Regions from separate parts of the Paenibacillus sp. LjRoot56 genome, predicted to be linked through region 1. Evidence: riboswitches for the same ligand, from Rfam matches in the RefSeq annotation. Region 1 holds a riboswitch; each other region holds the start of a gene.
The links. A riboswitch is a leader RNA that binds a small molecule or an ion and turns the genes downstream of it on or off. The one in region 1 is predicted to bind cyclic di-GMP.

Region 1 (5,167 bases):
AGCTCCTTCACTTCAGCTTCGTTGCATTCAAACTTGCGCATTCCATCCATCTCCTTTATTTCGATGCGTATTGGATTTTTCAAAATTCTGTTCTTAACAAAAGATCTGGAACAGGCACTTTGGACCAATTCATATCCGTACCTAGATAAAAGCTGGTGTAGCAGGGCTGGTTGTACACCACGTTCTGCCAGGCTACCCCTGTTCGGTACTGGGGATCATGCATCAGGGTGTACAGTTTTCGATCTGTCACCTCAGTGCTCATATAAATGCGGATGGCCTTGCTATCCGTCGTTCGCACCACCAGTTCCTCCCGCCAGTCTCCGAACAGATCCGCCACCAGGCACGGATTGCCCTTGGTGCCATTGTTGGAGCGTGTGCCTTCGGCCGTCAACAGCCGGCCCCGCTTCCAGTCTTCGATGGTAACCGGTTCGTCAAAGGTGCCACTAATGAACTGGCTGGTCATGTCTGCCGCCCATTTGATGCTCATATTGGTACCGGGGGCCTTCTCATCTAGCCTTTCGCCCTTGGCCGAGCGTAATCCCCGGGACGGCTCATGAGCCAGATGACTTTCGCTGCACCAGGTTTGCAGCCCGGGGATCTCCGGATCCACTTTGCCGATCATGCCCCGGCCCACATCTTCCTTGGCAAATGCACCGTACAGCACCTCTCCGGTTGCCGCATCCCGCAAGGTATATCCATAAGGGCCATGAATGCCAGCCTCATGGACCATATAGATCTGGAGACCGTCCCTATCCGGATCGATAACCGCCACATGCAAAGCATCCCCGTGACCCAGCTTGGCATACGCCCCTGGATCCGCGCTCCCCTCCGGCAGAATTCCCCCGGAGCTGTATAGAATGCTTCCGTCTTGATCAATGGTAGCCGACCCGTAGACGATTTCCTGACAGCCGTCTCCGTCCACGTCGGCGGTCGATAGTGAATGGGCACCCTGCTTGGCCAGCCCGCTGAAGCCAGGATTCCGGCCGTCCTGAAGGTGCAGCGTATCCCTGAAAGGATTGTTCATCGTGACCCATCCACTGTCGGTGAACCATATTTCCTTCAGCTCCTGACCGTCCCAGCTGTAGGCTGCCATGGTAGCCCGGGTGTAATACCCGCGGGCAAATAAAGCATAAGGCTTGCAGCCGTCCAAGTAGGCAACCCCTGCCAAGAATCGGTCCACCCGGTTCCCTGGCTCAATACGGTTCCAGGAATAGTCCCCCCACATAAGCCCGTCGTCATGGCGTCCCGGTTTGTAGCGGAGCGTTTTAAGCTCCTCTCCCGTTTCACCGTGGAAAACGCTAAGGTACTCCGGTCCTCTCAGAATAAAGCCCTCGAATTGGCGTAGCTTGTTGCGTTCACTTCTTCCGGGTGCATACACATCTAGGAAATAATCTGCCAGATGTACTGCATCTTCCCGAGATAGCGGATAGTCATACTGCGGGGAAATACCGAAGCATTCCTCAAGCGTAGCCGGCCAGCGTCCTTCCATTACTTCCTCATGCTTGTGCCAGCCCTGGAACATATCTGCCACATGCTCCGCATAATCGGCGCTGCTCATGCGATAATCATCATCATGACTGCAGCCGGCTTCCACATCCTCTGGCAGTAAAGTGATGAAGGTTTCAGAAATGGGAGTACCATCCTGATAACGGATCACACGGGTACCCGGGGCAGTTTTGAACATGAGCTCCGCCTTGCCATCCCCGTCGAAGTCATAGACTAGGAACTGCGTGTAATGGGCACCTGCCCGAATATTGACCCCCAGATCGATACGGTACAAAAGGGTGCCGTTTTGCTTATAACAGTCCAGAAACACATTCCCCGTATAGCCTACATGGGAGACATCCTTGGAGTTGGACGGATCCCATTTGACGATATATTCGTATTCCCCATCGCCGTCCACATCGCCTACACTCATGTCATTGGCGCTGTAGGTATAGGATTGACCCACAGGCGTAACTCCGTCCGCAGGCTTCTGCAGCGGAATTTCCAGATAGGGGGCTTCCCATGGGCGGACATCGGCGCACCGTTCCTGCTCCTTCCCGTCCATCACTGCGGCTACCGAATAAGCCGATTCTCGGGTACCGACTTTATCCAGATAATTGGTACTGTCACCGATCTCCGCAACAAGTAAACCGTTGCGGTACAATCGGAAATCCGCGCCGGTTAAGCCGTGGTCAGAAGCACCTGTCACCTCCTGCCCCAAAAGCCGCCAGCTGATAAATATTCCCTCGGAAGTGCATACTGCCGCCAACCCCCGGTCCAAATTCTCCATTTGTACGCTCATTCCAGATCCTCCAGTACTTATCATACATATTCACAATGACCCACACGGGTAGCCTTTTCCCATCTATGCCTTGTGGATGTCAAAGCTTCAAAAAATCAACACCTGTAGCGTACTTCCTCGCGCAACTTCCGGCAATGGGACATTTTTGTCCAGAGTTATACTATTTTGAGCAGATGCATCTCCATTTGGAGTGACTGATACAATATGCCTATGTAACATAGCATATTACGATACTTAAGTATGACCTGAAAGTCGCATATTTGACACATGTTTACAATACATATATACAAATAGTATTTACAGAAATGTATCGTTAATTTATAATAGTCATAATTTGTAAGAGTAATATTTTGTAAATAAGCTATAACTGTAAAGGCAAACTTATCGAAAGGTAAGGGCGCAAAGTTATGGGCCTAAAGCTACGAAGCTATGGCTGCCAAACCGCCAGTTTGTGATAGTAAGCCTATCCCGAACCTTTGGGATAGGCTTTTTTATGTCTCTATCACTACGGAGTCTGAAAAAAATGTCGAAGAATGGGGGATATTCACAGAATATAGCGTTTCGCGTCAATACAAATAGCATCTAAGGAGTGCAGTTAAATTGAAGACCAAGAACTATTTCGGCAAAAATCTTTTATTCTCGATGTTGAATTTGCTAGTCATCGGGGTCGTGCTTATTTCCATCAGCGCTTATTTTCAGAACCAAATTTTAACAGATACATTGAGAACGCAGACCCATAATATGACATCCGTGTGGGCACAAGGTATAACCTATAAAGACGTCCAGGGTGCATTAAGTGATAAGAGCTATGAAGCAAGCGAGCAGCAACGATTAACCAAACAATTTGATAGTTACACTGCCTTCAATGCCAATGTAGCACAAGCTTATATCTTTGGGGTTGAGTTAGCGGATGGAAATAAAACATCGTTGATTTCGTTCCCGAGTCACGTTGTTAAAGCTTTTAAGGAGGCAGGTTTGAACATCGGAGATATGTATGAGCAACCGAAAGGGATCGTCAAGGGTTTGAAATCCATGTTGAAAACTAAAACCGAGACCTTCACTTCATACTATAAAGATGATTACGGCACATGGGTCAGCGTCCTTTATCCCATTGTTGACGATAATGGCAATGTTGTAGCTTACTTTGGCGTGGACGTAGACGCTAAAGTGATTCCCGATGCTCAAAAATCGTTCCTTCTGAGTTCGATCATTTTACTCTTAATCGCCTTGGTGATTTGCAATGGGGCGCAATATTGGGTGGCAAGAAGAACGCTTATGCCGATCAACCAATTAATGCGAGGAATCGAACAAGCCTCTAACGGAAAGTTCAATTTTACATTAGAGGAAAACGGCGGTTTCGGCGAATTAAATCAAAAATTCAATATGATGCTTTCTAATATTCGCGAAATATTATCAAGTATTAAACAAACAGCTTCAAGTGTATCCGACGCTTCCAATGAACTGTTCAACATCACTGAAGACAATCGTCAAAGCATTGAACTGATCACAACTGAAATCAGAGACATGAATACGCATGTCGACCAGCAAAAAAATTCTACAGAAGAATGCGGACGATCCGTTGAAGAAATTGCAGCTTCTTTGCAAGTCATCGCTCAAAACGCAACCGAAGTTGCTAATGCTTCTCACGCTATGAAAAATCTATCCGAAGAAGGCAATATGGCCGCTCAAACGATATCGGATCAAATGGGACGCATCAATACGAACTCAATTTCTACCGCAGACACAATCAAGCTCCTTGAATCGAAATCAGAAGAGATTGGCAGTATTCTCAACCTTATTAAGGACTTAACTGCTCAAACCAATCTACTTGCATTAAACGCAAGTATTGAAGCTGCGCGAGCTGGCGAACATGGCAGAGGGTTCGCAGTTGTAGCTGCTGAGGTACGTAAGCTTGCCGATCAATCGAAAAATTCGACAAGTCAAATTGAAACGCTTGTTGCCGACATTCAATCAGAGACTCACAACACAGCTACATTCGTGACACAAGGTACCAATGAAACCAAAAAAGGATTGGAAATTGCCAAAAGCACAGGAGAATCCTTTACTAATATTTTGGATGCCTCGCAGGTCGTATCGAATCAAGTTATCGATATTTCATCCGCTACACAAGAAATGTCTGCAAGTACAGAGCAAGTGACTGCTATGATGGGGGAATTGGGAGGAATATCCAGAAAAACAGCGCAAAGTACTAACAAAATTATGGAATCGGTTCTAACTCAGGAATCATCCTTACAAAGCATTTCAACTTTCGCCAGCAAGCTCTCAACGGTTGCTGTGGAATTGAGCGATATGGTAGGCAAGTTTGATATAGAGATGAAATAAACGGATAGGAATTCCGGATTACATGGCGGTTGTCGCCCTGTAATCCATTCCAATAACATAGTTCACATATAGAGGAGAGAGACCATGCTGAATCTCGTCAAAGAAAAACCGTCCATCTACAGTGAAATCAACCATACGGACGAAGCCTACCCAGAAACAGAAACGATATCCTCCATCTTTCGGCGCGTAGCAACGAGGTATGCAAATAAAGCAGCAATCTCTCATGGTGACATTGAAATTCTTTACGCCGATTTGTTCACAAAGAGCTCTCAGGTTGCGAACGCTTTGACCAATGCCGGCTGCCGTAAGGGCGATTTTGTCGGTATTTATATGGAGCGCAGCCCCGAAACCGTTATCTCCATTCTTGGAGTATTGCGTATGGGCGGTATTTATGTCCCTATTGACCCGGAGCATCCTATTGAACGCAATCGGTATATCGTACAAAACGCTAGTTGCAAACAATTGATCATCAAGAAGAACCACGTGGAAACTGCTGCAGAGTTATGTCTTACCTTAGGTGTCGATACCCCGATTTCG
Region 2 (5,167 bases), on a different contig from region 1:
GAACAAAATGAGCCTAATTGCCTTACCACTCATAGGAGTTATCATCTATGTTGGCTTGACGCTCCTAAGCAAGGTCCCTCATGTGTATAATTATCCGACTCCTATTACAGCCCAGAATGCCAGAGGGCAATACCAGAATGCGCGTTTATTAATAAACAGTCTAAAAACAGTGATTGTCATTCTGTTTGGATTTATTGAATGGTCTGTTATCCAAAGTGCTAAGGAGGGCAACGCTGACCTCAATTGGTGGGTGCTAGGACTCATCCTAGTGATGCTGTTTGGCACGATCATCTTCTTCATCATTCGTTCCATAAAATTAAAGTAAGGGAGGCAAGCTCAATGACGATTTATGTTGGTTTTCTGCGTGGGATTAATGTAGGAGGCAAAAATAAGATCAAAATGGCCGATTTGAAAAAGACGCTAGAGGATTTAGAGTTAACGCAAGTACAGACTTATTTGCAAAGCGGCAATGTGCTGTTCCAATCAGAAGAGTCAGGAGAAGCCCTACGTCCGCGTATTGAAAAAGCAATCAGCGATGCGGTAGGCGTAGCGCCTACTGTTATTTTGTGCACCGCGGGGGAGCTTACTGAACTTGTAAGGAATTGCCCCTATGACGCAGAAGCTTTGTCCGAAGGGGAGAGCATTCAAATCTCCGTGCTTACAGAAGAAGCCCCGCAGACATTCACCGACATCTTATCCAAGGGACAGAGTGAAGTAGATGAATTTCAGATACGGGGCTGCACCATATATTTTCTGTTTCGGCAAAGTGTGTTGGATTCGAAGCTGGCGAGCAACATTCAGAAACTTGGAGATCGTACGACCACACGTAATTGGAATACGATGAGCAAACTCGTAGTGTTAGCCGAGGCCTTACAGCCAGCAAATAATCCGAACGGTAAAGCCCCCTAGGCTTTGCCCCGTAATTTTCGAAAAAACTGCGTTAACATCGTGGAACACTCCTCTTGCAAAACACCGCTAACCACATCGACCCGGTGATTAAACCGGTCTTCCTGCAGCAAGTTCATTAACGTTCCCGCACAGCCGGCCTTCGGATCTACCGTACCATAAATAACTTGAGGCACTCGTGCTTGCACGATCGCACCCGCGCACATCGGACATGGCTCCAATGTCACATAGAGCTGGCAGTCCAGAAGACGCCAAGCCTGCAAATGCTCGCTCGCTTGTTTAATAGCAATCATCTCTGCATGCGCAAGCGGATCAAGGGTTGTTTCACGTAAATTGTAGCCGCGGCCAATGATTTGACCTTGATGGACGACGACCGCGCCGATCGGAACTTCGCGGATGGCTTCGGCTTTCAGCGCCTCACCGATCGCTTCTCTCATCCAAGGGATATGTTGATCCACAGGGGGACACCTCGCAATAATAGTTTATCCACATGTGCATAAAAATCCGAACAAATATTCGTTGTTAACAAGCTGTGGATAACAATGTGGATAACTTATAAACCTGTGGATATTCAATTCCACTACACATTCATACAATAAAAACATTGCCCATGCAAGGATTTTAGTTGAAAGAAGTGCATAAGCTACGTATAATGGTGATTACAGTGGGTCTTTTAGACCAGTTTGGACGAAAGATAGATCATTTAGACCAGTAACGATATATCTATATAAATGAATAGCAGGGTTCGACAATGGCAAACTTGCTGAAAGGCAAGGACGCAAAGCTGAGGGTCTACGGTTCTTATGAACTATGGCAGCCTGGTTACCGAAAATCGATGCTTTTTTGATTGCGGTGATAGGCTGTCCCTAAGTGGGGGGCAGTCTATTTTGTGCGGAAAAGTGTTATGAAATCCATCATTAAGGGAGGGTGAAGATGAGCATGGCAATGAAGCAGGATGCTTTGAAGCGATATGGGAGTAAAGAAGGATATGATGCGGAGGTATTGATTAATTGCCGAGCTGTAGTGGCGAAAGATGATTTCGTGTCAACAGGTATTCTTACCTATGCACAAGGAGACATCATGGAGATTGAGCTGCCGGAATATGAGGTATTTCAGCTTGGTGATAAGACCAAAATGACGTTATACACGAAATCGGGTCTATTCGTTTTTCATTCGACAGTCGTAGCTAGAGAGCCTGGTTCACTGATCGTGATCAATCCACCTGAGAATCGGAAGAAGTTTTCGGAGAAACGGGAGTTCCCGCGGGTCGATGTGAAGAACATAGGATACATTGTAGGATTTCAAAATATAACCCAAAAAGAGCAGCATCACTTGGAAAATCCAATTGAAATTTCGATAAAAAATATTTCCATGAACGGAATTGGCTTTATCATTAATGATAATTCGATGATCGATGGTATTCTTCATAAGAAATGTATGTTGCAAGTTGAGCTAGATTTAGGTTTTGAGATGCCGTGCAGGTTGGAAATTATAAGGAAAGAAAAGCAGGAAGACGGCTACTATTATGGAGCCAGCTTCGAGAGCGTTCCTGCCGAGCAAAGCAATGCATTACGGGGGTTTATTCTTCGAAATCAGATCCAAACCTACTTCGAACAGAAGCGGGATGAAGAGTTCAAAAAAGCAATGGAAAAAAAGTCTGCAGCCAATCAATAGCTTGCAGGCTTTTTTTTGCCCGCTAAGTACTATATAATAAGAAGGATGATTTTCGAAAATTAAGGAGTTGTAACGACAATGGCTTTGAAAGCAGGTATCGTCGGTCTACCGAACGTAGGAAAATCGACATTGTTTAATGCAATTACACAGGCGGGGGCAGAATCTGCGAATTATCCGTTCTGTACGATCGATCCGAATGTTGGGGTAGTAGAAGTACCAGACGAGAGATTGCAGAAGCTGGTGGAAATCGTTGTGCCTAAGAGCATCGTGCCGACAGCCTTTGAATTCGTTGACATTGCGGGTTTAGTTAAGGGTGCGAGCAAAGGCGAAGGCCTTGGAAATAAATTTCTAGCACACATCCGCGAAGTTGATGCGATTGTGCATGTTGTCCGTTGTTTTGAGGATGATAATATTACTCACGTTTCAGGGAAAGTTGATCCGATTGGCGACATCGAGACGATTAATCTTGAATTGATTTTGGCAGACATTGAGTCGGTTGATAAAAAGATCGAGCGTTCACGCAAAAACCTCAAAGGCGGCGACAAGAAAGTAGTTGCTGAAGTTGAATGTTTGGAACGTATCAAAGAAGCCTTATATAATGATATGCCAGCACGCAGCTTGGATTTAACAGAAGATGAGCGCCTTCTGGTTCGCGATCTACATTTGCTAACGATGAAGCCAGTGCTCTACGCGGCAAACGTGAGTGAAGATGAAGTTGCAACGGCGGACGATAATGCATACGTTAAAATTGTGAAGGAATTCGCAGAGAAAGAAAACAACGAAGTTGTTTCCATTAGCGCGAAGGTTGAATCCGAAATTGCTGAGCTGGAAGACGAAGAAAAAGCGATGTTCCTGGAAGAGTTGGGACTTCAAGAGTCCGGCTTGAATAGATTGATTAAAGCTGCTTATCGCAAACTCGGCTTGTACACGTATTTCACAGCTGGAGTTCAAGAAGTTAGAGCATGGACGATTCGTAAAGGAACGAAAGCTCCTCAAGCGGCTGGCGTCATTCATACGGATTTCGAACGTGGATTTATTCGTGCAGAGGTTGTTTCTTATCACGATTTGGCTGCTGCAGGATCCATGGCGGGTGCGAAGGAAAAAGGGCAAGTTCGCCTTGAAGGTAAAGAGTACGTAGTAAATGACGGCGACGTTATGCATTTCCGTTTCAACGTTTAATTACTTACAAAAATAAGAAAGGAGTGATCCCCTATGTTGGATCGACTTCAGTCCATTGTGGACCGCTATGACAAACTAAGCGAGTTATTGTGTGACCCGGATGTAACGAGTGATACGAAGAAACTAAGAGAGTATTCCAAAGAGCAATCTGATCTTCAGGAAGCTTACGATGCTTATAATGAATATAAGAGTGTGAGCGAACAGCTAGCTGATGCGAAAGTGATGCAGAATGAGAAGCTGGATGATGAGATGCGCGAAATGGTCAAAATGGAGATCGAAGAGCTTAGCGAGCAATCTGCTAAACTCGAAGAACATCTCCGCATTTTGATGATGCCGAAAGATCCTAATGATGACAAGAACGTCATCGTGGAAATTCGCGGCGCGGCAGGTGGCGATGAAGCTGCGCTGTTCGCAGGCGACCTCTACCGGATGTATACGCGTTATGCGGATGCGCAAGGTTGGAGAACGGAGATTTTGGATGCATCCGTGAATGATTTGGGCGGATTTAAAGAAATAATTTTCATGATTACGGGTAAAGGTGCCTATAGCAAGCTCAAGTTCGAGAGCGGTGCGCACCGTGTTCAACGTATTCCAGTAACGGAATCCGGTGGACGGATCCACACCTCCACGTCGACGGTTGTTGTTATGCCGGAGGCAGAAGATGTGGAAATCGTCATCCACGATGCGGATATTCGCGTAGACACATTCTGTTCCAGTGGAGCAGGCGGTCAGTCCGTTAATACAACGAAATCCGCTGTGCGTGTAACCCACGTACCAACGGGTATCGTCGCAACGTGTCAGGATGGTAAATCGCAGAACTCCAATAAAGAGTCAGCGCTTCGCGTACTTCGTACGCGGATTTCAGATAAATTGCGTGAAGAAGAAGAAGCGAAATATGCCGGCGAGCGTAAAAGCAAAGTCGGAACGGGCGACCGTTCAGAGCGTATTCGTACGTACAACTTCCCGCAAAGCCGGATTACCGATCACCGTATCGGCTTGACCCTTCACCGTTTGGAGACGGTGCTGAACGGCGATATGGCGGAAATTGTGTCAGCGTTAACGATTGCTGCACAATCCGATGCCTTAGAGGCAATGTAATGACGACTGCCAACATGAGTGTGAGAGAAGCCTTTGTGAAGGCTTCTTCTTTTTTAGCGGAGCAAGGCGTCGCAGAGGCTTCGTCTTGCACAGAGTTATTGTTGCAGCACCTCTTAGGTGGCTGTACGCGGACTGAACTGCTGTTCCGCTGGTGGCAGGAACAGATGCCAGTGGAGCTGGTCGCTACGTGGGACCAGCTCGTTGCAAGGAAGGCCGCGGGTGAACCGGTGCAGTACATTACCGGTGAGCAGGATTTCTTCGGCCTTCCGTTTGAAGTCGGGCCGGCCGTGCTGATCCCGCGGCCGGAGAC
Region 3 (5,167 bases), on a different contig from region 1:
TCTTTGGCTGCGAACAGCCGATCGTGTCCTCGTGCTAATGGGGCAATTCAAAGCAACAACCTTCGATGAGCTTTTCGAAGGCACCAAAGCTCTCGCTTGGCCAGACTGGATCCCGAACGATGCCGAATTCCCTGTCGAGGGACGTTCCCATAAGTCACAATTATCCAGCGTTCCCGCTTGCCAAGGGATCGCCAAGAAAGCTGTCGTTGAGAAGCTTAAGCAGCGCTATGGCACCGAATGGTTCCCCGAGAACGGAGCTCGCTACGTGATTGAAGTTGCGCTTCTGAACGATATCGCGACGCTAACGATCGACACGACCGGTCCCAGCCTTCATAAGCGCGGCTACCGCAAGCTCGTGACCGAAGCGCCACTGAAGGAAACGATGGCGGCAGCTTTGATCCTGTTAAGCCGCTGGAACGTCGACCGGCCGCTCTACGACCCGTTCTGCGGGTCGGGAACCATCCCGATCGAAGCGGCGATGATCGGCTGGAACATCGCGCCAGGCCTGCGGCGCAGCTTCCCTAGTGAAGCTTGGGGGAACATTCCACGCAAGCTGTGGGACAAAGCCCGCGACGAAGCGTTCGACTCGGTGAAAGACAACGTGCCGCTGCACATCGTCGGCAGTGATATTGATCCTGCTGCCATCGAAGTGGCAGAGGCGGCCGCCAAAGCAGCTGGACTGACGAAGCAGTTCCAGCTGAAGGTTGAGCCCATCGCCAAGGCGCGTCCGCGTGGCGACTATGGCTGCTTGATCACCAACCCGCCGTACGGCGAGCGTCTTGGTGAAGCACCAGATGTCGAGCTGGCGCTGCGCGAGCTCGGCGCATTAACACGGCCGATGCCGTCGTGGAGCCTGTTCATCCTAAGCCCGAGCACGCAGCTCGAGCATTATATGAACCGCCGCGCTGATAAGAAGCGTAAGCTTTTTAACGGACGGATCGAATGTAATTTGTTCCAGTATCTAGGGCCTCTGCCTCCACGCAGATAAGAGACGTAGCATACAGATAAATAAAACAGCGGCAGCGAGACTTTACGTCTTTGCTGTCGCTGTTTTTGGTTTACTCATAAAGAGGCATCCCATTCCCTAGCCAATGTAACGGACACAGAAGCCCTTATTTGGCGAAACATCGCCGATTCAGAATGCTAACGGACACCAGCACTTCTATTCGTCATCTTAGAATGAAATTTATTCCGAAAATGAGTAAATAAAAGCTCTGGTGTCCGTTACGCGCAAAAAGAAACAAATTACATAACAATAACGGCGCTGGTGTCCGCTAACCATTAATCTGACTAATCGATCTACGATTTTTTAGTCAGCTGTCCGATCTACTTTGGCCCGCTCAGAATTTCACCTATCCAACAATCTCCACCAATTCCAACGGCAGTCCATCCGGATCCGCGAAAAACGTGTACAGATTCCCCGTAATCGGATCAATTCGCACTGGCTCAACTTGAATTCCTTTGCCTTCTAACTCTTGTACACTTTGCTCCATATCTGCAACAACGAAGGCCAGATGACGTAGTCCCCTAGCTTCTGGTTGATTTACACGCAGTGGTGGATTCAGAAAAGAAAACAATTCAATTTCTTGTGCGGTATCCCCGATGCGCAAATCCAATTTGTACGAGTCTCTTTCAGCGCGATAGGTTTCGTGAATGACAGTGAGTCCGAGTAAATCAACATAGAAATGCTTCGATTGCTCATAATTCGAACAAATAATCGCAACGTGATGCATCTGTTTTAATTCCATTGAATATGGCCTCCTAACAAAGAAAAACCGCACGCTGGGCTGCTCCCCCGCTGCGGCTTGTCCTTTTATTTTAACCTGCTGCTTGCATCGTTTCAACGATTTTGTGCAGAACCTCATCGGCTTGCGCATAATCCACTTGGCAAGTCCCTGCAGCGTGATGCCCACCGCCGCCTTGTTGAAGCATCAAATCTCCAATGTTTGTTTGTGCAGTGCGATTGACAATGCTGTGCCCACAAGCGAATACGCAGTTCTGCTTATTTCGTCCATCAACAATCCAAATCGAGGTGTTTTGCTCCGGATAGAGGGCATAGACCATGAAACGATTCCCTGGATAGATCGTCTCCACATCGCGAAGATCCGTAATGACGACATTTCTCTCAACCCGTGTGTAAGTTTGCAACATGTCCCGGTATAGCGCATCTAGTTCAAAATAACGAGCTACACGCTCTTTCACATCGGGCAACTCCATGATCTCGCCAACGGATTTCGTTGCACAATGCTCAACTAGATCCTCCATCAACTGGTAGTTGCTGATGCGATAATCCCGATAACGACCTAACCCCGTTCGAGCGTCCATGATAAACGAAAGCAAATCCCAACCGCTCGGATTCAAAATATCCTCTTTGCTAAATTGTGCGGAGTCCGCTTTATCTACACCAAGCATAATATCGTCGATATCGCCGAAGGTCTCTTTTCCACCGTAGTAATCATAGACAACCCGTGCAGCACTTGGAGCAAGCCTCGTTTCACCTTTGAACGTTACGGATTCCCCCATCCGTGTGAGTTCGCTGGAGTGATGATCGAACCATAAACCACAGCCTGCGACATAGGGTACATTAGCCAAAATATCATTCTCAGTAACCTCAATTAAGCCGTCCTGCATATCTTTGGGATGGACAAATTTCATTTCATCCACCATATTTAATTGTTTGAAGAGCATCGCGCATACTAAACCATCGAAATCGGAACGTGTGATCAATCTCATGCCATGCATCTCCTTTAATATAGTTCTTTAGAACTACGAAATGTGATGGTCATATTATATCAGCTAGTGTCGATAGGTGACAATGAGAAAATCACCAAGATTACCCGATGCTTGATCTTCCAGTGACAAAAAAAAGAGCGATTCACCTAGATAGGTTGAACCACTCTCAATTTGGATGATAGACATTGCAAAAGTCTTGTGACAAATCCTTCGATTTGAGCCATCGGAGGCATTTTCACAGAAAGCTTTACTTCGCCCTTCCAGTAAAAAATCAGAATGCTATTGTTTCTCCCGTGAAACATTTCAACATCCCAACACGCTTCATTTAATGCATATTCTTCTCGGTTAATCATAAGCTTAGGTCCATCCGTGGATGGCACCAATCGTGCAACATGGTTACCGCATAACGATGTTGCTTCCTGTTCATCCTGCAATTTTACTTCCGATTTCATGCCGCTAGGGCCTCCTTTGTACGTGTCATTCCATTTGATTTCATTTGCTTCGCTATGACAGAGAAAAAACCCCACCGTAGTGAACCGACTAGAGGGGTTCTGAAGTGAATTCCCAATCGTTCGGCGGCTGGCTGGCTGCTTGTCCTTTGCAGGAGAAGTAAGGCCCCTGTAGCTTTGCGTCACTGGCTTTCGCCAGCTTTGCCTTTGTCGAGATGATGTACACAATCTTTTTAGATGAATCCTACAAATAATTCTTACTATACTCTCAAGGATAAGGGATGACGATTTGAAATCGAATAGTTCGTAGGAACTATTTTTACGAAATCCATCAAAATATTTGCATTTTCGACGATATTTTCGCAGCGTTTCGACGTTTTGTGCCTCTCCAATAGAAAATCGAGCCCATCATCGACAAAATCGCTATCACGAGAAAGAGCGTGCTGCCGCCATAGGAAACTAATAAAAAGCCACCAATCCATGGCCCCATAAAGTGACCGATGTTCGTTAATGTTTGAGCACCATAGTAGGTTCCACGCATATGTTCAGGAGCTAGCTTATCTATCAACATGTTCGCGGCAGGATAATTCAGAATTTCACCAAACGTGAAAATCCCCATCGAAACAATCAGCCATGTCAAAGTGTGTGAATATGCAAATCCGATATCGCCTAATGCAAACATAAAGTTGCCAACAACGATAGCCGTTAGAGGTGAATACTTTTCAGCCCATCTCCCCAAAGGCACCTGCATCGCAATGACGACAATGGCATTGGCGCTCATGAGAATGGCAAACATTTTGACCCCATTAGCAAAATCCCTTTGTAAGTACTGCGACAATGTCACCATAACCTGTGAATAACCAATGGCTCCGATAATCCCCCCGATAATGTATAAACGGAAAGTGATGTCCTTACGAATAACACCTACCGCAGAGCGGAAAGTAACGATTGATTTCTTCTCACCTTCAATTTTCTTAATCCCGAACTTAATGAGAAGGGCGTAAAGTGTTATGCCATAGATTAAATAAATGATGCCTGTGAGCAGAAAGGGTAAGGCTCCGTTCATGGTGGCAAAGAAAGCACCTAGTAAAGGACCGACAGCTACCCCCACGTTGATCGCCATGTACCGAAGAGAAAATACTTGTCGCCTTTTGGAGGGCTCTGTTAGATCTGCCATTAAGGCTTGCGATACGGGTTCGTAAAAGGAACGGCAAAGTCCATTCAGCATATTGAGCAGCATAAATAAGACCGGTAATTTAACAACACCGAAGCCGAGGAATACGAATCCCCACCCAAAGAGTGCCGCTAGCATGATCACGCGTCGACCAAATCGGTCTGACAAAGTACCACCGATAAAACCGCCGAACGTTCCAGCTAATGCACCCATTCCTATTACAATACCAATGAGCCCTGGACTCATATCAGAATGCTTCGCCAAGTAGATAGCTAGGAACGGTAAACTCATGGAAGAAGCAGCCCGGGCCATGACCGTACCTAAGATAAGCGTATGTACGATTGGATGATAGGCTTGAAGAAATTGACGCATACGATTCATAGACGATGACTCCTCTCGCTGACACACGAATTACCCTATGGTTAATTAATTACCGAATTCCAATTATACACGAAAATAGCGAATTGTGTCGTCATTTTAGACAGGGAAGTTTACCTTTCTCTATCGCCATCTCACAGATGGTATTTATTGGGTAGAAAAATTATAATAACGATATGGAGGTGCTTGCATATGAAAATAGCGATCACAGGTGGCAGCGGGTTTATTGGAAAACGATTAATCGCTTACTGGTTGGGACAAGGTCACGAACTTATTAATATATCACGCTCATCTTCGAAGCAGGTACCAGGTGTTAGAACGATAACATGGGGCGAGTTGGAGCGAAATACGGAACTCCTTGCAGGTCTTGATGCCATTGTCAATTTGGCGGGTGAATCCATCAGTCAACGTTGGACGCAAGCTGCTAAGACGC

Region 2: another riboswitch for cyclic di-GMP. It lies ahead of ACSQ8O_RS01125 (PilZ domain-containing protein); the one in region 1 lies ahead of ACSQ8O_RS13450 (methyl-accepting chemotaxis protein).
Region 3: another riboswitch for cyclic di-GMP. It lies ahead of ACSQ8O_RS12170 (hypothetical protein); the one in region 1 lies ahead of ACSQ8O_RS13450 (methyl-accepting chemotaxis protein).

The regions. Positions count from the first base shown of each region.
Region 1 covers NZ_CAXURV020000002.1:99,381-104,547, reverse strand. Annotated here, with positions in the region: gene ACSQ8O_RS13460 (glycoside hydrolase family 88/105 protein) at 1-41, opposite strand, end outside; gene ACSQ8O_RS13455 (rhamnogalacturonan lyase) at 80-2,311, opposite strand; cyclic di-GMP riboswitch class I at 2,652-2,736, shown strand; gene ACSQ8O_RS13450 (methyl-accepting chemotaxis protein) at 2,888-4,630, shown strand; gene ACSQ8O_RS13445 (amino acid adenylation domain-containing protein) at 4,715-5,167, shown strand, end outside.
Region 2 covers NZ_CAXURV020000001.1:249,720-254,886, reverse strand. Annotated here, with positions in the region: gene ACSQ8O_RS01140 (DUF1648 domain-containing protein) at 1-325, shown strand, start outside; gene ACSQ8O_RS01135 (DUF1697 domain-containing protein) at 340-909, shown strand; gene tadA (tRNA adenosine(34) deaminase TadA) at 906-1,364, opposite strand; cyclic di-GMP riboswitch class I at 1,650-1,736, shown strand; gene ACSQ8O_RS01125 (PilZ domain-containing protein) at 1,840-2,580, shown strand; gene ychF (redox-regulated ATPase YchF) at 2,659-3,759, shown strand; gene prfA (peptide chain release factor 1) at 3,793-4,857, shown strand; gene prmC (peptide chain release factor N(5)-glutamine methyltransferase) at 4,857-5,167, shown strand, end outside.
Region 3 covers NZ_CAXURV020000001.1:2,715,759-2,720,925, reverse strand. Annotated here, with positions in the region: gene ACSQ8O_RS12185 (THUMP domain-containing class I SAM-dependent RNA methyltransferase) at 1-988, shown strand, start outside; gene gloA2 (SMU1112c/YaeR family gloxylase I-like metalloprotein) at 1,353-1,748, opposite strand; gene ACSQ8O_RS12175 (exopolyphosphatase) at 1,819-2,733, opposite strand; gene ACSQ8O_RS12170 (hypothetical protein) at 2,880-3,185, opposite strand; cyclic di-GMP riboswitch class I at 3,305-3,398, opposite strand; gene ACSQ8O_RS12165 (MDR family MFS transporter) at 3,514-4,737, opposite strand; gene ACSQ8O_RS12160 (TIGR01777 family oxidoreductase) at 4,927-5,167, shown strand, end outside.